DNA from 2 places in the Anoxynatronum sibiricum genome. Region 1 is predicted to be linked to the other one. Evidence: riboswitches for the same ligand, from Rfam matches in the RefSeq annotation. Region 1 holds a riboswitch; the other holds the start of a gene.
What was found. Region 1 has a riboswitch for FMN ahead of AAIG11_RS15450 (ECF transporter S component). Riboswitches for the same ligand answer to the same signal wherever they lie in the genome.

Region 1 (7,835 bases):
TCTCCTCATCAAGGGGCAGGGTGTCCACTCGTTTTTTTCGTATGGCATCGATACAGGTGTTGGTGGCAATCTTCAGAATCCACGAGGCAAATTTATGTTCATGATTGTATTGACCCAGGTAACGGTAGGCTTTGATGAACACTTCCTGAGAAAGGTCTTCTGCCTCCTCCCGTTGCCGCATCATGCGATAACAGATGCCAAAAACTGGTTTTTGGTAACGGGAAACCAGCTCCTGAAAGCCGGTGGGGTCTCCACGCAGGATCTTTGTTACAAGCTGGGCATCTGTCAACTGCACTGAAACCACCCCTACTCTTACGTTACTCTATATGACGGAACCTTTCATCAAAAGTCTGACAACCAATCCATGGACTGAACAAAATCTCCAGCAGCGGCATTTCAGCGAATTGTAAAAAACTGCAGCGACCCCCTTGGGAATGGCTGCAGCGCTAAAGTGTCTCTTTACAGGAAATGCCTTGATCCAGTTCAGCCCACATAATCAGAGCATCTTCACCCGTATCCTGGTAGTAACCGGGACGAATCCCACTCATTCGAAAACCCAGTTTTCGATATAGGGCAATGGCAGGATCATTGCTTTTTCTGACTTCCAGTGTCATGCGCAGCAGCCCCCGGCTGCAGGCATCTGCCATGAGGACACGCATGATGTTTTCTCCCCAATGCTGCCCCCGGTGATCAGGGTGAACGGCCACATTGGTGACATGGGCTTCATCAATGATGAGCCACATGCCTCCGTAGGCAGCGATTTTACCCGCCGCCACAGCCACCCGGTAAACTGCCAGCTGGTTTTTCAACTCCAGACGAAAAGCGTGATGAGTCCAGGGGGTGGTGAAGGATGCTTTTTCAATGTCAATGACACCGGGAATGTCTGTCGCTGTCATGGCTCGAATTTCTCCCTGTTCTGTCTTCATCTTCATTTTCCCGCCTTTTTCAGAAGTTCCTTTTGGTGATGGACTTTTTCCGCCTGGGAAGTGCGCAGATAAACCGGCTGTACCTTTGCCGGGTCAACTCCTTCACCCGCCTTCATTTTGAAAAGACCGCACTGGGCCAGGGCCGCAGCAGAAGGCATGGCGTGGATGGACAGGGCAAAAACCGCCCTGTCTCCCAGCACCCCTTTCAGGCGCTCCCGGTGGAGTGGCAGGGCATCACCGGTAAAGAGAATTGGCTTCTCTTGAGAAACCATTGATTCTGAAACAAGTGTTTCCAACAGTTCCTGAATATGCAACACATCCGGCGGCGTGATGATTTCCGGCGGTGCTTCACCACACCGGTGAAAGTGATAACCCGCCGTATAAACCAGATTCCGCTGGGCGTCCATCAGTGGCACCACCCGCCCCTGAAAGGGCGCCACCTGCCAGGCCAGTGTCTCCAGTGTGGACACCCCTGCAACGGGAAGATTCAGCGCCTGCGCCAGTCCTTTGACAGTGGCCACACCGATACGAATTCCCGTGAAAGAGCCGGGCCCTACAGAAACCGCCAGCCCTTCCAGGGACTCCATGGAACACTGACAGAGGGTCAGGAGTTGGTCCACCATGGGAAGCAGCTGTTCCGAATGGGTTTTACGGTGATTTAGCCGAATTTCACCCAGCAGCCGGCCTTCTTCTATGAGGGCTGCACCCGCAGCCATGGAAGTACTTTCCACAGCGAGAAGTTTCATGTGATTCCCAGCTCCTTCACCAGCGCGTTTCCAAAGGTCTCCGAAGGGGTGATGCAAATTTCGCGACGTCTGGCATCCAGCCACTTGATTTCGATCCACAGGTGTCGCTCAGGCAGGTACTCCTTTACCAGGTTGGCCCATTCGATGACACAGACACCCGCCCCCGAAAAATATTCTTCTGCTCCAAGGTCTCTGAACTCACTTGGTTTCAATAACCGGTAGACATCAAAATGATAAAGAGGCATATCACCCTCGTATTCCTGCACCAGGTTAAAGGTGGGGCTTGTGATGTTTTCCCTGATTCCCATGGCCTTTCCCAGGGCTTTGGTGAAAGTGGTTTTTCCTGCTCCCAGATCACCGGAAAGACAGACCACGTCTCCCGGCTTCAAAAGGGTTGCCAGCTTTGCCGCAATGGCTTCGGTCTGGCTCTGCTTCACAACTTTTCGACACATGCTCATGAACTGCTTCTCCTTCCAAAAAACCAAGGCGAGGGCTCCCGTATTTCCGGAAGCCCTGATGGTTTGGATCATTACTTTTTTCAGTATAGCACACTGGCGCATTTTGACAAGAGGATCCGGCCAGGGAAACTCATTTTTTCAGAAGGGGTGAAATGCGCTTGTAGAGTACCAGGGTCATTCCGGCGATCATAAGCCCCTTAAAAAAATTGAAGGGGGCGATGCCGTAAAGAACCAGGGTTTTCACATCGACAATGCGGGGGTTGATCACCGCACCCATTTCAATAATGGCTTCCAGGGGCATAAACTGGGAGTACATGGGAATCAGCACAAAATAGTTGGCAGAAGATCCCAGAACAGTCATGCAAACAGTGCCCACCAACATACCCAGCAGGGCATGTTTTTGATCTTTTTTGTAATGATAAATCAAGGCTGCCGGCACCACATAAAAGACGCCCACAATAAAATTGGCCAATTCTCCCACACCGCCAGACCAGCTTTTGGTGATAAAGTGAATCAGGTTTTTCACCAGCTGAATCAGAATACCTGCCACAGGCCCCATGGCAAATGCGCCGATGAGGGCTGGCAAATCACTGAAATCCACTTTTAGAAATCCTGGGAAGAAAGGAAGCCCAAACTCCAGAAACATTAACACATAGGCCATGACCGCCAGGGCCGATATTTTGGTCAACTGGCTGGTGGTCAGCCGGGAACGGGTGACAGGGGTTGCTTTTTCCACTTTTTCCATTGTTGTCCCTCCTGATTGTTTTCATAAAAAGAGCGCCTGGTCTTCAGGCGCCGATGCATGACAAGATTAACAAAAACACGTTCATCTTCTCCCATCCAGACTATACTGTCGGTACCGGAATCTCACCAGTTCAATCGCCACAGCGACTCGCGGACTTTACCGCCGGTCGGGAATTTCACCCTGCCCTGAAGACTTGTATGAAGCAGCACAGGCCGCCTTTGCTTTCATTATAAGGCAAGGCGGCCTTTCGTGCAACTATTTTTCTTTTTTCATGGTGAGTGCAATGCGTTGGCGCTTGAGATCCACACTGAGCACCCGAACTGTCACCACATCACCCACCGCCACCACATCAAGGGGGTGTTTCACAAAGCCATTCCGCAACTCAGAGATGTGCACCAGGCCGTCCTGCTTGACGCCGATATCCACAAAGGCACCAAAGTCGATGACATTGCGCACCGTACCGGTGAGCTCCATTTCCGGTTCCAGGTCTTCCATTTTCATGACATCGGTTCGAAACACCGGTTTCGGCAGTTCTTCCCGGGGGTCACGTCCCGGCTTTTTCAGCTCTGCCACCATATCACGGAGGGTGGGCAGCCCCATGTCCAGTTCTTTTGCCAGCGCTTCCAGTTTCAGGTCTGCCAATTTTTCTTCCAGCAGACTGCTTCGATCTGCTGCCAGATCAGCGGGGGTGAGGCCCACTTTATTCAGCAGCGCCTGTGCCTGGGGATAGGATTCCGGATGCACCGCCGTGTTGTCCAGGGGGTTTTTTCCCTGGCGAATCCGAAGAAAACCGGCACACTGGGTAAAGGCAGCCGGACCCAGGCGGGGAACCTTCAGCAGTTCTTTTCGGTCAGTGTATCCTCCATTGGCTTCCCGATGGGCCACAATGTTCTCAGCCACTGTTTTGCTGATGCCCGCCACATACTGTAAGAGGGAGGGCGATGCGGTGTTCACATCCACCCCTACCCGATTCACACTGTCTTCCACAACACCTGAGAGCCGTTCTTCCAGTTGCTTCTGGTTCACATCGTGCTGGTACTGGCCCACGCCGATGGCCTTGGGGTCGATCTTTACCAGCTCTGCCAGGGGGTCCTGCAAACGCCGGGCGATGGAAACTGCTCCCCGCAGGGAAACATCCATATCAGGAAACTCCTTTGTTGCCAGCTTAGAGGCCGAATAAACAGAGGCGCCTGCCTCGCTGACAATGGCATAGGCCACCGGGTGGGGGAAAGAGGGGATGAGGGAAGCAATGAACTGCTCTGTTTCCCGGGATCCGGTGCCGTTGCCGATGGCCATGGCGGTGATGCCATGGCCGGCCACCATGCGCTTCACTGTGGCGGCAGAGTTGACCATTTCATTCTGAGGAGGCACGGGGTAAATGGTGGTGGTCTCCAGCACCCGGCCGGTTTCATCCACCACCGCCAGTTTACAGCCGGTCCGATAGGCAGGGTCAATGCCCAGCACCCGTTTCCCAGTTACCGGTGGCTGCATCAGCAGGCCGGTCATGTTTTTGCCAAAAAGAACGATGGCGGCGGCTTCCGCCCTTTCGGTGAGTTCGTTACGCACTTCTCTTTCAAGGGAGGGAAGCAGCAGCCGTTTCCATGTATCAACAGCAACCTCCCGCAGGGTTTCATTGCGCGGATCGGTTTCTGACACCAGAAGCGCTTTTTCCAGCTGCGTCACTGCCACTGTTTCCGGAATCACCAGCGCCACTTTCAGAAACGCTTCTTTTTCGCCCCGGTTGACTGCCAACACCCGATGATCCGGTATTTTTTTCACCGGTTCCCGGTGGTCATAGTACATTTCATAGACTGACTCTGCCGTTTCATCCTTGGCTTTCACCGCCAGTTCTCCCTGCTGCCATAAGAGCCGCCGCAGTTTTTTCCGCAGCTCCGCTTCATCAGCCAGATCTTCCGCCACAATATCCATGGCACCCTGAAGGGCTTCCTCAGGTGTGTTGACCTCCTGTTCAGGGTTAAGATGCGCTGCGGCTTCTGTGAGGGGGTCGTGGCCGGGAACATCCCGGCTTTGCAGCCAGCCTGCCAGGACTTCCAGCCCTTTTTCCCTTGCAATGGTGGCCCGGGTGCGCCGCTTGGGCCGGTAAGGCCGGTAAAGGTCTTCGATTTCTGTCAGTGTGGTGGCTTTTGCCAGCTTTTCTTCCAGCTCAGGGGTCATTTCTTCCAGCTGGGTGATATGCCTGTGCACTTCTTCCCGCCGCTGCTGCAGGTTTTGCAGGTATGTTAACCGCTGATGAAGGTCCCGCAGCACTTCATCACTGATGCCTCCGGTCATTTCTTTCCGGTAACGGGCAATAAACGGTATGGTGTTGCCTTCCTCCAAAAGCGCCAGTGTTTGTGCCACCTGCGACGTTTTTAGATGAAATTCGCCTGCCAGTATTTGAACAAAATCCATCATGGTGTTCCCCCTTGTATTTGTTTGGATAGAATGATTTCAGTATAGCATATTTTTCGAAGAACGCAGCCGGGCTGGCCTTTTTGACTTCCAATAGAAATCAGCCTTTGACTCAGCTGTTGATATATCCATGCCGGTATCCACTGCTGAAAGCTCCGGCCCTGACGATGATCACGCCGAAAAGAAGACTGTCAAAGAAAACGTATTCAAGACTGGTTTCCCTCTTTCGACTATGGTAAAATGGATGTTAGTATAAAAATAACAGCAACGTTATCATTTATACTTACCATCAGGTGAACCGCCACTGCTGAGGCTGCTTTTCTTTTTCAGTTTCCCATTCCTCATTATTTAAATCCATCATGTTTCCCTAAGTCCTGTCATTCTTGTTGTTCTTGTTGTTCGCGCCCTTATTGGGCCCCTTACATAATGCTTGTGATATTTTTAGATGACTGAAGGAGGAAGACTATGCATAAGCTATTCAACAACCTGCGTATCACCCACAGCATCGCCGTGATTGTTTTGCTGGCGATCCTGTCCACTGCCTGGATTGGCTACAGCGGGCTTCAGGGAATGAACGCCATCAACCAGAATGTGGAGCGAATCAATGAAGAGGCGGTTCTCCGCACACAACTGGCCATGGAGCTGACCAATCAGCTGATGGTTGCCCGGCTGGAAATCGGTCGTCTGACGGCCTATGGTTACTTCCCCAGCGTGGCTGATGAAGTGGAGAAGTTAAACGAGTCCACCACTGCCCTTTTCACAGCTTACGGTGAAGGTATTCGACCAGATTCCAACCAACAAGTTCTTTTTGACACAGCCAAGCGAACTCACGGTGATTTTCTCAATACCTGGGCGACTTTCGCAGCAAGCCTGGAACAGCACTCGCGTCTCAGCCGGGAGGTTCGGGTAGCCCAAAGTGCCCAGGCACGAGCCGCCACAGCCGGCGAAGCGCCAACCGCCGAAGTGCCGGGAGACACCCAGACTGAGGGTGAACCGTTGGAAGGCATTGCTGAAACTTCCCCTCCTGAGGTTGATACAGCTGCCGAACCACCCCGGCAGACAGAGGCTTCACCTGCTGCCGCGCCTGAAGAAGGTGCCTCCGAGCAGGAACTGGAGCTGTTCGAGCTTCAATCATCCGTTGCCCAGCTTTCCGGCTCTCTGGAAACCATGGGCCGTTCCATGATCAACAACCTCTCCATCATCATGGACCAAGACCGTGAAATGGCCGGCGTTCTTTATGAGGACAGTCTGGCCATTCATCAGGCGAATGTGCGCAAAATCATCAGTATTACCTTCATTGCCGCACTGTTGCTGTTCTTTATTTCCCTTGTCGTCATGTTGATTATCCGTTCTTCTACCAAAGAAATTAGCAAGGTTTTTGAAGTGGTTGCCACCGGCGACTTTACTCCAGAGCTGGATGAGAACCAGAAAAATGAGTTTGGCTCCATCAAAAAAGCGCTGGCCATCACCTTAACCCGGGTTTCTGAAACCCTTCAGCAAACCAAGCAGAACATGGGGTATACTGATGAAAGTGCCCACTCCCTGGCAAAAATCTGCGATGATATGTCACTGGCTTCTCAGGAAGTGGCCACCTCCATTCAGGAAGTTGCCTCCGGCTCCAATTCCCAGGCAGAGGAACTGGCAGCCATCAGCCAGATTCTCGGTGATTTTGGACGGGAACTGGAGGGCACCGTGCAGGTCATTGAATCTGTCCAGTCAGATGCCGAAAAGACCGGCGAGCTGGTTTCTGTAGGCAGCAGTCAACTGAATGAGCTGGTGAGCTCCACCGCCATCATCGGCCAGGCCTTCAATGACATTGGCCAGCAGGTGCAGCAGTTGGATAAGCGTTTGCGGGAAATTGGAGACATCACCAATTCCATCAATCAAATTTCTGCCCAGACCAATCTACTGGCACTGAATGCTGCCATTGAAGCCGCCCGGGCAGGCGATGCCGGCAGAGGCTTCGCTGTTGTGGCTGACGAGGTGCGAAAACTGGCAGAGCAATCCAGCCAGTCTTCGGCTCATATCAACCAGTTGTTGGAAGGCATCGTTCACGAAAGCCATACCATCGTCAAAACCACCGCGGATAACATTCAGCAACTGAAAAAGCAGGAGGACGTGGTTCACAACTCCATTGATTCCTTCAAAGCCATCCTCAACGACATTACCAAAATGCCGCCAAAAATCAGTCAGGCAAGTTCCTCCATCAGTTCGGTCAACCGCAGCAAAGACTCCATTCTATCCAAAATTGACCATATTTCTTCCGTTGCCATGGATCAGTCAGCCATCGCCCAGCAAATCGCAGCCGCTTCTCAGGAGTCTTCGGCTTCGGTGGAAGAAATTGCATCAACCGCTCAGGTGCTGAACCAAATGACCCGGGAAACCACCGAGTTGTTGGATCAGTTCGTGACCCGTGAGCAGCTGCTGGAAAGACCCACCACTTATGAAGAAAAGACAGAGCAGGTCATAAGTCCTGCAGCGGCATATGACAAAAGCGATGCTTATCCGGCTTACCAGGATGACTCCATCAACCAGGATGACCAATATG
Region 2 (7,835 bases), on a different contig from region 1:
CATTATTGATTCCTCCTGATACATTTTTTATTATGCTGATGATTTTACTGGTGGAATAGATGTTCCAGCATATGGCCCATCTTTTCCTGCTTGGTTTTCATGTAACGTTCATTTTCTAATTCGTAGGGCATTTCCAACGACACCCTTTCCACAATTTCCAGATCATACCCTTGCAGTCCCACCATCTTTTTGGGATTGTTGGTCATCAGTCTAATTTTCTGAGCTCCTAAATCCTTCAATATCTGAGCTCCAATGCCATAATCCCGCATATCTGCCGGAAATCCCAACAGCAAATTTGCTTCCACCGTATCTTTTCCCTGATCTTGAAGTGCATAGGCACGAATTTTGTTCACCAGTCCAATGCCTCTTCCCTCCTGCCGCATATAAAGCAGAATGCCTTTGCCCTCCTGGTTGATCCTTTCCAACGCAGCTGCCAGTTGTTTACCACAATCACAACGTTTTGATCCAAACGAATCACCTGTGAGGCATTCGGAGTGTACCCTCACCAGTACCGGCTCGTCAGGTGATATCTCTCCCAGCACCAGTGCGACATGATGTTCTCCATTTAGCTGGTTTTCATAGGCAACCAGCGTAAAATCACCATGTTCCGTTGGCATTTTGGCTGTTGCTGCCCGGGTAATGAGTTTTTCTGAGCGGCGTCTGTATTTCACAAGGTCTGCGATGGTGATAATGACCAACTGGTGTTCTGATGCAAATTTCATTAACTCAGGAACACGAGCCATGGTACCATCGTCGCTCATTATTTCACAAATCACACCTGCCGGTACCATTCCTGCCATTTCAGCAAGATCAACTGCCGCTTCTGTGTGTCCCATGCGGCTTAACACGCCGCCCGGACGGGCTACTAACGGAAATACGTGTCCTGGCTGAATGAGCTGATCGGCGGTCGTTGCTTCATCAACCAACGCCTGAATTGTCTGGGCACGCTCGTAAGCAGAAATGCCTGTGGTGACTCCCTGCACATCAACCGACACTGTAAATGCTGTTTCACGATTATCTGTACTCCGCATGGTCATGGGGGAAAGCTTCAGTTGATGCGCCCGTTCTTCTGTGATGGGTGCGCAAATCAGTCCACGCCCAAAGCGTGCCATGAAATTGACGGCTTCTGGCGTTGCTTTTTCTGCAGCCATCAGCAGGTCACCTTCATTTTCCCTGTCTTCATCATCCACCACTATGATCATGCGCCCGGCTCTGATTTCTTCCAGTGCCTTGTCAATGTTATCAAACTTCGTTTCTGTCATTTCTTTCACTCCCATCATCAGTATCCATGCTCTTGCAGCCAGGCAGTTGTGATCTTGCCTGTTTCATTCACTGCCTGCCTGCCACCATTCATGAGCTTTTCCACATATTTTGCCAGCACATCACACTCAATGTTTACCCTGTCACCAGTCTGTTTTTCCGCAAGGATTGTCATTTCAGCTGTATGCGGTATGATTGAAACTGCAAATCGCTTATCCCACACTTTCGAAACAGTCAGGCTGGTACCATCCAGCGCAACCGATCCTTTTAAAACAATGTACTTCATGATCGCATCGGTTGCTTCAATTTCAAGCCAAAGAGCATTGGCTTCTCTACTGTTTCGGATCAGAGTTCCCGCGCCGTCAATATGGCCTGATACGATGTGTCCACCAAATCTTCCATTGGCCTGCAACGCACGTTCCAGGTTTACCCGTGAGCCTGATTTTAAACCAGCCAGGCTGGTACTACGAAATGTTTCCGGCATCACATCTGCCTGAAATGACTGAGGTGTGAAACGGGTCACCGTCAGACAGATACCATTCACAGCAATACTGTCTCCCAGTCGCACATCTTCCAACACCTGCCGACTATGGATCACCAATTGCATGGCCTGACCACCCTGATGATGGATGCTTTCAATGACACCAATTTCTTCAATGATTCCTGTGAACATTTTTTCACCTCTTTCGAATGGTTCCGGTGATGAGAATGTCTTCGCCAATGGTACGGGCCTTCATATCATCCACCCATGTGCAATCATCCATCCAGTCAATTCCTTTCCCCGCCAAAACACCAGGTGCGAGGCTGCCTCCAATCAACTTTGGCGCAAGATAAAACATGATTTTATCCACCAGTTGTTGCTCCAAAGCGGCTGCTGCCAGAGTACTTCCGCCTTCCAGCAACAGGCTGTCAATGTTTCTCTTTCCCAGTTCTTCAAGCAGCTCTTTTAAATTAACCTGCCCCTGAACAGAATGTGTTCTTAACACCTGAACGCCTTTTTTTCGAAGCTTAATTTCAGTTTCCTGATCCATTCTTTCTGTGGTAGCCACCATTGTCGGTGCATCACCCACTCGATTAACCAGTTGACAGGTGAGGGGAATGCGTCCCTGGCTGTCAGCAACAATGCGCAGGGGGTGTACTGGGGGCATTGGTAAACCGCGCACCGTCAATTGTGGGTCATCCTTCAAGACTGTGCTGATTCCCACCATAATGGCACCCACCCGCTGGCGCATCCAATGAACAGACCGTCTGGCTGCTTCGCCGGTAACCCATTGAGAATGCCCTGTATTGGCTGCCGTTTTTCCATCAAGACTCATTGCCGTTTTGTAAATAACATAGGGAGTTCGGTGGGTAATAAAGTGAATGAAAACATCATTCAGCTCCCGGGCCTCATGTTCCAGAATCCCTTCCACCACTTCAATGCCGGCTTCCTGAAGCATGCGTATGCCATTTCCTGCCACCAATGGGTTAGGGTCTTGCATGGCCACATATGCCCGCCGAATTCCAGCCCTGATGAGAGCTTCGGCACAGGGAGGCGTTTTTCCGAAGTGACAGCATGGTTCCAGTGTCACATACAAATCGGACCCTGACGCTGCCACACCTGCCTGATGCAGTGCCTCCACTTCTGCATGGGGACCACCCGCACGAAGATGACGTCCCTGCCCAATCAGTTTTCCATTTTTTACCAGCACCGCTCCCACCAGAGGGTTAGGGCTGGTAGTGCCCCATCCTTCTTCTGCCAGTTCCAGGGCGCGTTTCATCCATACTTCATGTCCTTCATGCATCCTTTTCACTCCTGTTCTTCATCAGGAAAATAAAAAATCCTGAAGCTCGCTTTCGCTTCAGGAACGGGATTTTTCACAGGGACGACAATCAGCCCCCACAAACAGCGGTAATAACCACCACTGTCATATCACACTTCTCCCATCCAGACTTTAACTGTCGGCTCTGGAATCTCACCAGATCAACCTTTCGGTTCGCGGGCTATCACCGCCGGTACGGAATCTCACCTGTCCCTGAAGTTTGGTTTTATGATAGCACATTCAGATGAATTGTCAACCATTAAGTTGTCACCTTTGTTAACTCTGTGTCATTTAGTAAAAGATGCTTTTCATTAATTACAAAAACGGTATAATGGTGGTGGTAAGGAGTGAATAACGATGAAAAAACTAAGTGCATTTGATATCATTGGACCGGTAATGGCAGGCCCTTCCAGTTCTCATACGGCAGGTGCACTGCGCATCGCCCTCATCGCCTGTCGTATTCTGAAAGAGCCTGTGATTCAGGTTGATTTTTTACTTCACGGTTCATTTTCTGACACCTACCAAGGTCACGGCACTGACCGGGCTCTGGTGGCTGGGATCATGGGATATCCCACTGATCACCAAGATATTCCCCGCGCGCTTACCATTGCCTCTGAAAAAAAGATTGTCTACTCCTTTGAAACAGCTCCACTGACACCCTCCATGCATCCCAATACGGTTTCGATGACTGCCCAGGGCGCTTCTGGACGTCGATTGTCGCTTGAAGGGGCCTCCATTGGCGGCGGTGAAGTCATCATCACTCGCATCAATGGCATTGAAGTTTCTTTTACGGGAGAATATCCCACCCTGATTGTTCAGCAGTTAGATCGCCCCGGTGTGGCTGCTCACATTACCAGCCTGCTGGCAGGTTCTTCCATTAACATTGGGACCATTCGCATGTATCGCCATGAAAAAGGAGATGCCGCTTACACCATTTTGGAAACAGACGAGCCGGTTTCAACGGAGTTGATTGCCTCTATTGCTTCACACGCTGCCATTTCAGATGTATTTCTCATCTCTTTTGAGACCAACTCTGGGTGATGATCATCTGAGGTTAACCTCGACCGCCGGTCATTTCTTAGTTAAAAAAAGGATCATGTCATCAAGCAAGATTGTCATGCAGCATCCGTCTTTTACTGTCATGATCATTACTGTATTGCAACCATTCAGAATGCAGCATGCCTGTGTTTCTTCAAGGAGGAATTTTCATGTTTTATCTCGGCGAACAATTACTGCAAACCTGCAGCCAAAAGCGTTGCACCATCTCACAAGTCATGGTTCATCAAGAAGCCGATTTGTTCTCAGCGCCAGAAGCTTCTATTTGGCAGCGAATGCACGACCAATGGCAGGTCATGCAGCGGGGAATTCAACTTTCCCTTGAGAAACCGCGCACTTCAATGGGTGGTCTAATTGGAGGCGAAGGCATCAAATTAATGCAACGGGTTCACACCAATACTTCCCTTTGCGGACAGGTAACGGGAAAAGCTGTGGCATATGCCATGGGACTCTTGGAAGTCAACGCCTCCATGGGAATTGTGGTGGCAGCACCCACAGGCGGTTCCTGTGGCATTCTGCCTGGTACATTGAAGGCATTACAGGAAACCTTTGAATGGAGCGATGACCAGGTGGTCAGCGGTCTTTTCAATGCTGCTGCCATTGGTACCATTATTTTTCATAATGCCACCGTCTCAGGTGCAGAAGGCGGCTGTCAGGCTGAAACGGGTTCTGCTGCTGCCATGACTGCCTCTGCCATCTGCGAACTGATGGGTGCCGCCCCGGAAACAAGCTTGCATGCTGCAGCCATTGCATTGAAAAATGTGATGGGTCAGGTATGTGATCCCGTGGCTGGTCTTGTGGAGTCTCCCTGTCAGAAAAGGAATGGCTTGGGTGCTGCCAATGCTCTGATCAGTGCTGAAATGGCACTGGCTGGCATCAACAGCATTATTCCCTTTGATGAAGTGGTTGCAGCAATGGGAGAAGTTGGCCGCAGCCTGCCAGAAACATTGCGCGAAACTGCCAGAGGTGGTATCGCGGTTACGCCCACCGCCTGTCGGCTGAAAAAGCAGCTGGCTGATAGATAAGAGTGAGTAGCCATCTACTACAAATCGTTCACAAGACTTATTTTACCAAGATACCCCCCCTGCTCCAGTAACTCATGTGCCCCTTTAATGTCGCTGAATCCAAATGACTGCTGATGAAGCGCCGGTGCCAGCCGCCCTTCTGCTGTCATTGCCAGCAGTTTTTTCAGATCTGAGCCCACTTGTTCTTTCTCAAGCCCGAACAATAAGGGAACCAGCAAAAACACCACATGAAGCGTCAGTCCTTTTCCATGCATTAGGGCCAGATTATGGGTTGACCGGGTATTAGTTGCCACCACGGTTCCTTTTAAAGCCGCAGCCTGGAAAGAGCGGTCCAGATTTTCACCCCCCACAGTGTCCAGTACGAACCTAAAACCTTTCTGATGAGTGTAAGCCTGCACATAAGCTTCAACTGTTTCTTTTCGATAATCAATCACATGGCGGGCACCCAGTTTTTTCGCTAATGCCGCTTTCTCATCGCCAGAAACAGTGGTGGCTACTTCCGTCCCCAGAGCAGCGGCCAACTGTACCGCCATATGCCCCACGCCGCCAGCACCGCCGTGAATCAGCACCAGATCATCAGCCTTTACCTGCCCCCGGTTCACAAGGGCTTCCCAGGCAGTTAAGCCCGCCACCGGTAGTGCAGCCGCTGCAGCATCAGACACTTCATCAGGTATTTTTGCCAGCAGCGGAGCGTCGATGCATGTGTATTCAGCCAAAGCTCCATGATGACCTTTCACACCGCCACCAAGGGCGACCACCCGGTCACCTGGCGAAAACCCATCCACTGCCGCCCCCACTTCAACCACGACACCTGCCACATCCACGTTTAATACGGCTGGAAAAGGCGGTGCTGCAGCAGGAACCAGCCCACTGCGAATTTTCATATCGATGGGGTTCACCGAAGATGTTTTGACCCGAATAAGCACCTGATTTGCTTTAGGTTTTGGTTCGGCGATTTCTGCCATCTGGAATTTTTCTGGACCGCCAAACTCACGAATGATCATTGCTTTCATTTCATTCAACTCCTTTTGTCAATTATCATAGTGGCATGGTTTGCATTCTTATCCTTATGTAGATTCTCTCTTTATATACATTCCCTCTTTACGCAGAACAAAACCATTGAGTATTGAAATGAAATCAAAATTGAAATTGACCGAAAGGATCTGTTCACATGAAGTCATCAAGTATGCTACGGGGAGCTCAAACGATGTTGCCAGTGTTGCTGGGCATCATCCCCTTTGCCATGATCACCGGCATTACAGCAGTCAACACCGGTGTTTCTCCCGGCATGACCATGTTTATGTCCTTGTTCATTTTTGCAGGAGCTGCACAGCTGGCAGTATTACAGCTCATTCATACCGGTGCTTCATCACTGGTGATTCTTTACACAGCCATCATCATCAATTTTCGCTTTATGATTTACAGCCTGTCCATCGCCCCATACTTCAAAAAAGAACCTTTCGGATGGAAAGTGTTGCTGTCTCATTTGATGACCGATCAAAGCTATGCCATGTCTCTGGCTCACTTTATCAATGACCCTGACGAAAACCCCCGCTGGTTTTATCTGGGCGCTTCTCTCATTATGTGGGCCGTATGGCAGACTTTCACGTTTGTCGGAATTATGCTGGGTGCAGTGATTCCCTCACATCTTGGGTTGGATTTCGCCATTCCCCTGACATTCATTGCTGTACTCATGAAATCCGTCAATGATATGCCGGTTGTTGCCGCTGTTGTCACCGGTGGGTTTGTGGCAGTGATTGCTGCACCTATTCCCATGAATGGCGGTCTGATACTGGCTGCCATTTCGGGAATTGCTGCTGGCGCGCTGGTAGAGCATTTTGGGAAACACAAAGCAGAGGAGGCGACCCATCATGACTAATCTGGCCTTACTTCCTTTGCTCTCTGCCATTGCTTTGGGAACTTTCCTGCTTCGTTTTTCCTTTATCTTTCTGTATGGCCGAATGTCTCTGCCCCAGTGGCTCCACCGTTCCATGCGATTCGTCCCCGCGGCTGTCCTTTCAGCCCTGATCTTTCCGGCATTGATCATACAGAATGGGGTGCCCGCTCTCTCTCTTGGAAATCATCGTCTGGTGGCCGGTTTGCTGGCATTGGCAGTCGCCTGGAAAACAAAAAATCTGCTGGCAACCACGCTGGTGGGTCTTGGCATCTTCTGGCTGCTCACATATATGTGAGTTGACGTCTGCTCTCACATTTACAAAAATAAGGAGAAGTTCATTATTTTCCCTTTAAATCTTCTCACTTTGCTGTTATACTATGACCGTGTTTTGATTACTTGTGAATCTTTTGTCAGGAGGTTATCATTTGGAGAAATCCGCTGAACTTACTCGAAATACTCAACTGCCCACATCAGAAGAAGAAATCCAGGAGCGAAAAGGTTTTGTGATCGTTGGAGAAACAGTGAAGTACCGAATTGTGACAGCAATAGCGTGCATCTTACTGCTGTCATCTATCTTTTTTAATACACCTTCAGAAATCTTGACAGGAATGACTCATATTGTCGTCGCTCCCAGCATTCTTGTCACCGACTACTTGGTTGTGGGAAATATTGGTGCAGCCTTTTTCAACAGTGGTCTATTGATGCTGGCTGCCATTGCCATTGCCCACCGTAACGAAATTAATATGAATGGACCCGTTATGGCTGCCGTCTTTACCGTCGCCGGATTTGCTCTCT

Region 2: it holds a riboswitch for FMN, as region 1 does, so the genes downstream of both, ribD (bifunctional diaminohydroxyphosphoribosylaminopyrimidine deaminase/5-amino-6-(5-phosphoribosylamino)uracil reductase RibD) here and AAIG11_RS15450 (ECF transporter S component) in region 1, are expected to answer to the same signal.

Annotation. Positions count from the first base shown of each region.
Region 1 is NZ_JBCITM010000022.1:35,420-43,254, reverse strand. It holds gene AAIG11_RS15470 (RNA polymerase sigma factor) at 1-295, opposite strand, end outside; gene rimI (ribosomal protein S18-alanine N-acetyltransferase) at 447-926, opposite strand; gene tsaB (tRNA (adenosine(37)-N6)-threonylcarbamoyltransferase complex dimerization subunit type 1 TsaB) at 929-1,672, opposite strand; gene tsaE (tRNA (adenosine(37)-N6)-threonylcarbamoyltransferase complex ATPase subunit type 1 TsaE) at 1,669-2,130, opposite strand; gene AAIG11_RS15450 (ECF transporter S component) at 2,261-2,875, opposite strand; FMN riboswitch at 2,955-3,072, opposite strand; gene AAIG11_RS15445 (Tex family protein) at 3,131-5,287, opposite strand; gene AAIG11_RS15440 (methyl-accepting chemotaxis protein) at 5,753-7,835, shown strand, end outside.
Region 2 is NZ_JBCITM010000001.1:425,088-432,922, reverse strand. It holds gene ribH (6,7-dimethyl-8-ribityllumazine synthase) at 1-3, opposite strand, end outside; gene AAIG11_RS01895 (bifunctional 3,4-dihydroxy-2-butanone-4-phosphate synthase/GTP cyclohydrolase II) at 45-1,262, opposite strand; gene ribE (riboflavin synthase) at 1,280-1,933, opposite strand; gene ribD (bifunctional diaminohydroxyphosphoribosylaminopyrimidine deaminase/5-amino-6-(5-phosphoribosylamino)uracil reductase RibD) at 1,938-3,044, opposite strand; FMN riboswitch at 3,172-3,287, opposite strand; gene sdaAB (L-serine ammonia-lyase, iron-sulfur-dependent subunit beta) at 3,420-4,103, shown strand; gene sdaAA (L-serine ammonia-lyase, iron-sulfur-dependent, subunit alpha) at 4,271-5,143, shown strand; gene AAIG11_RS01870 (zinc-binding dehydrogenase) at 5,161-6,156, opposite strand; gene AAIG11_RS01865 (AzlC family ABC transporter permease) at 6,315-7,022, shown strand; gene AAIG11_RS01860 (AzlD domain-containing protein) at 7,015-7,335, shown strand; gene AAIG11_RS01855 (DUF1576 domain-containing protein) at 7,466-7,835, shown strand, end outside.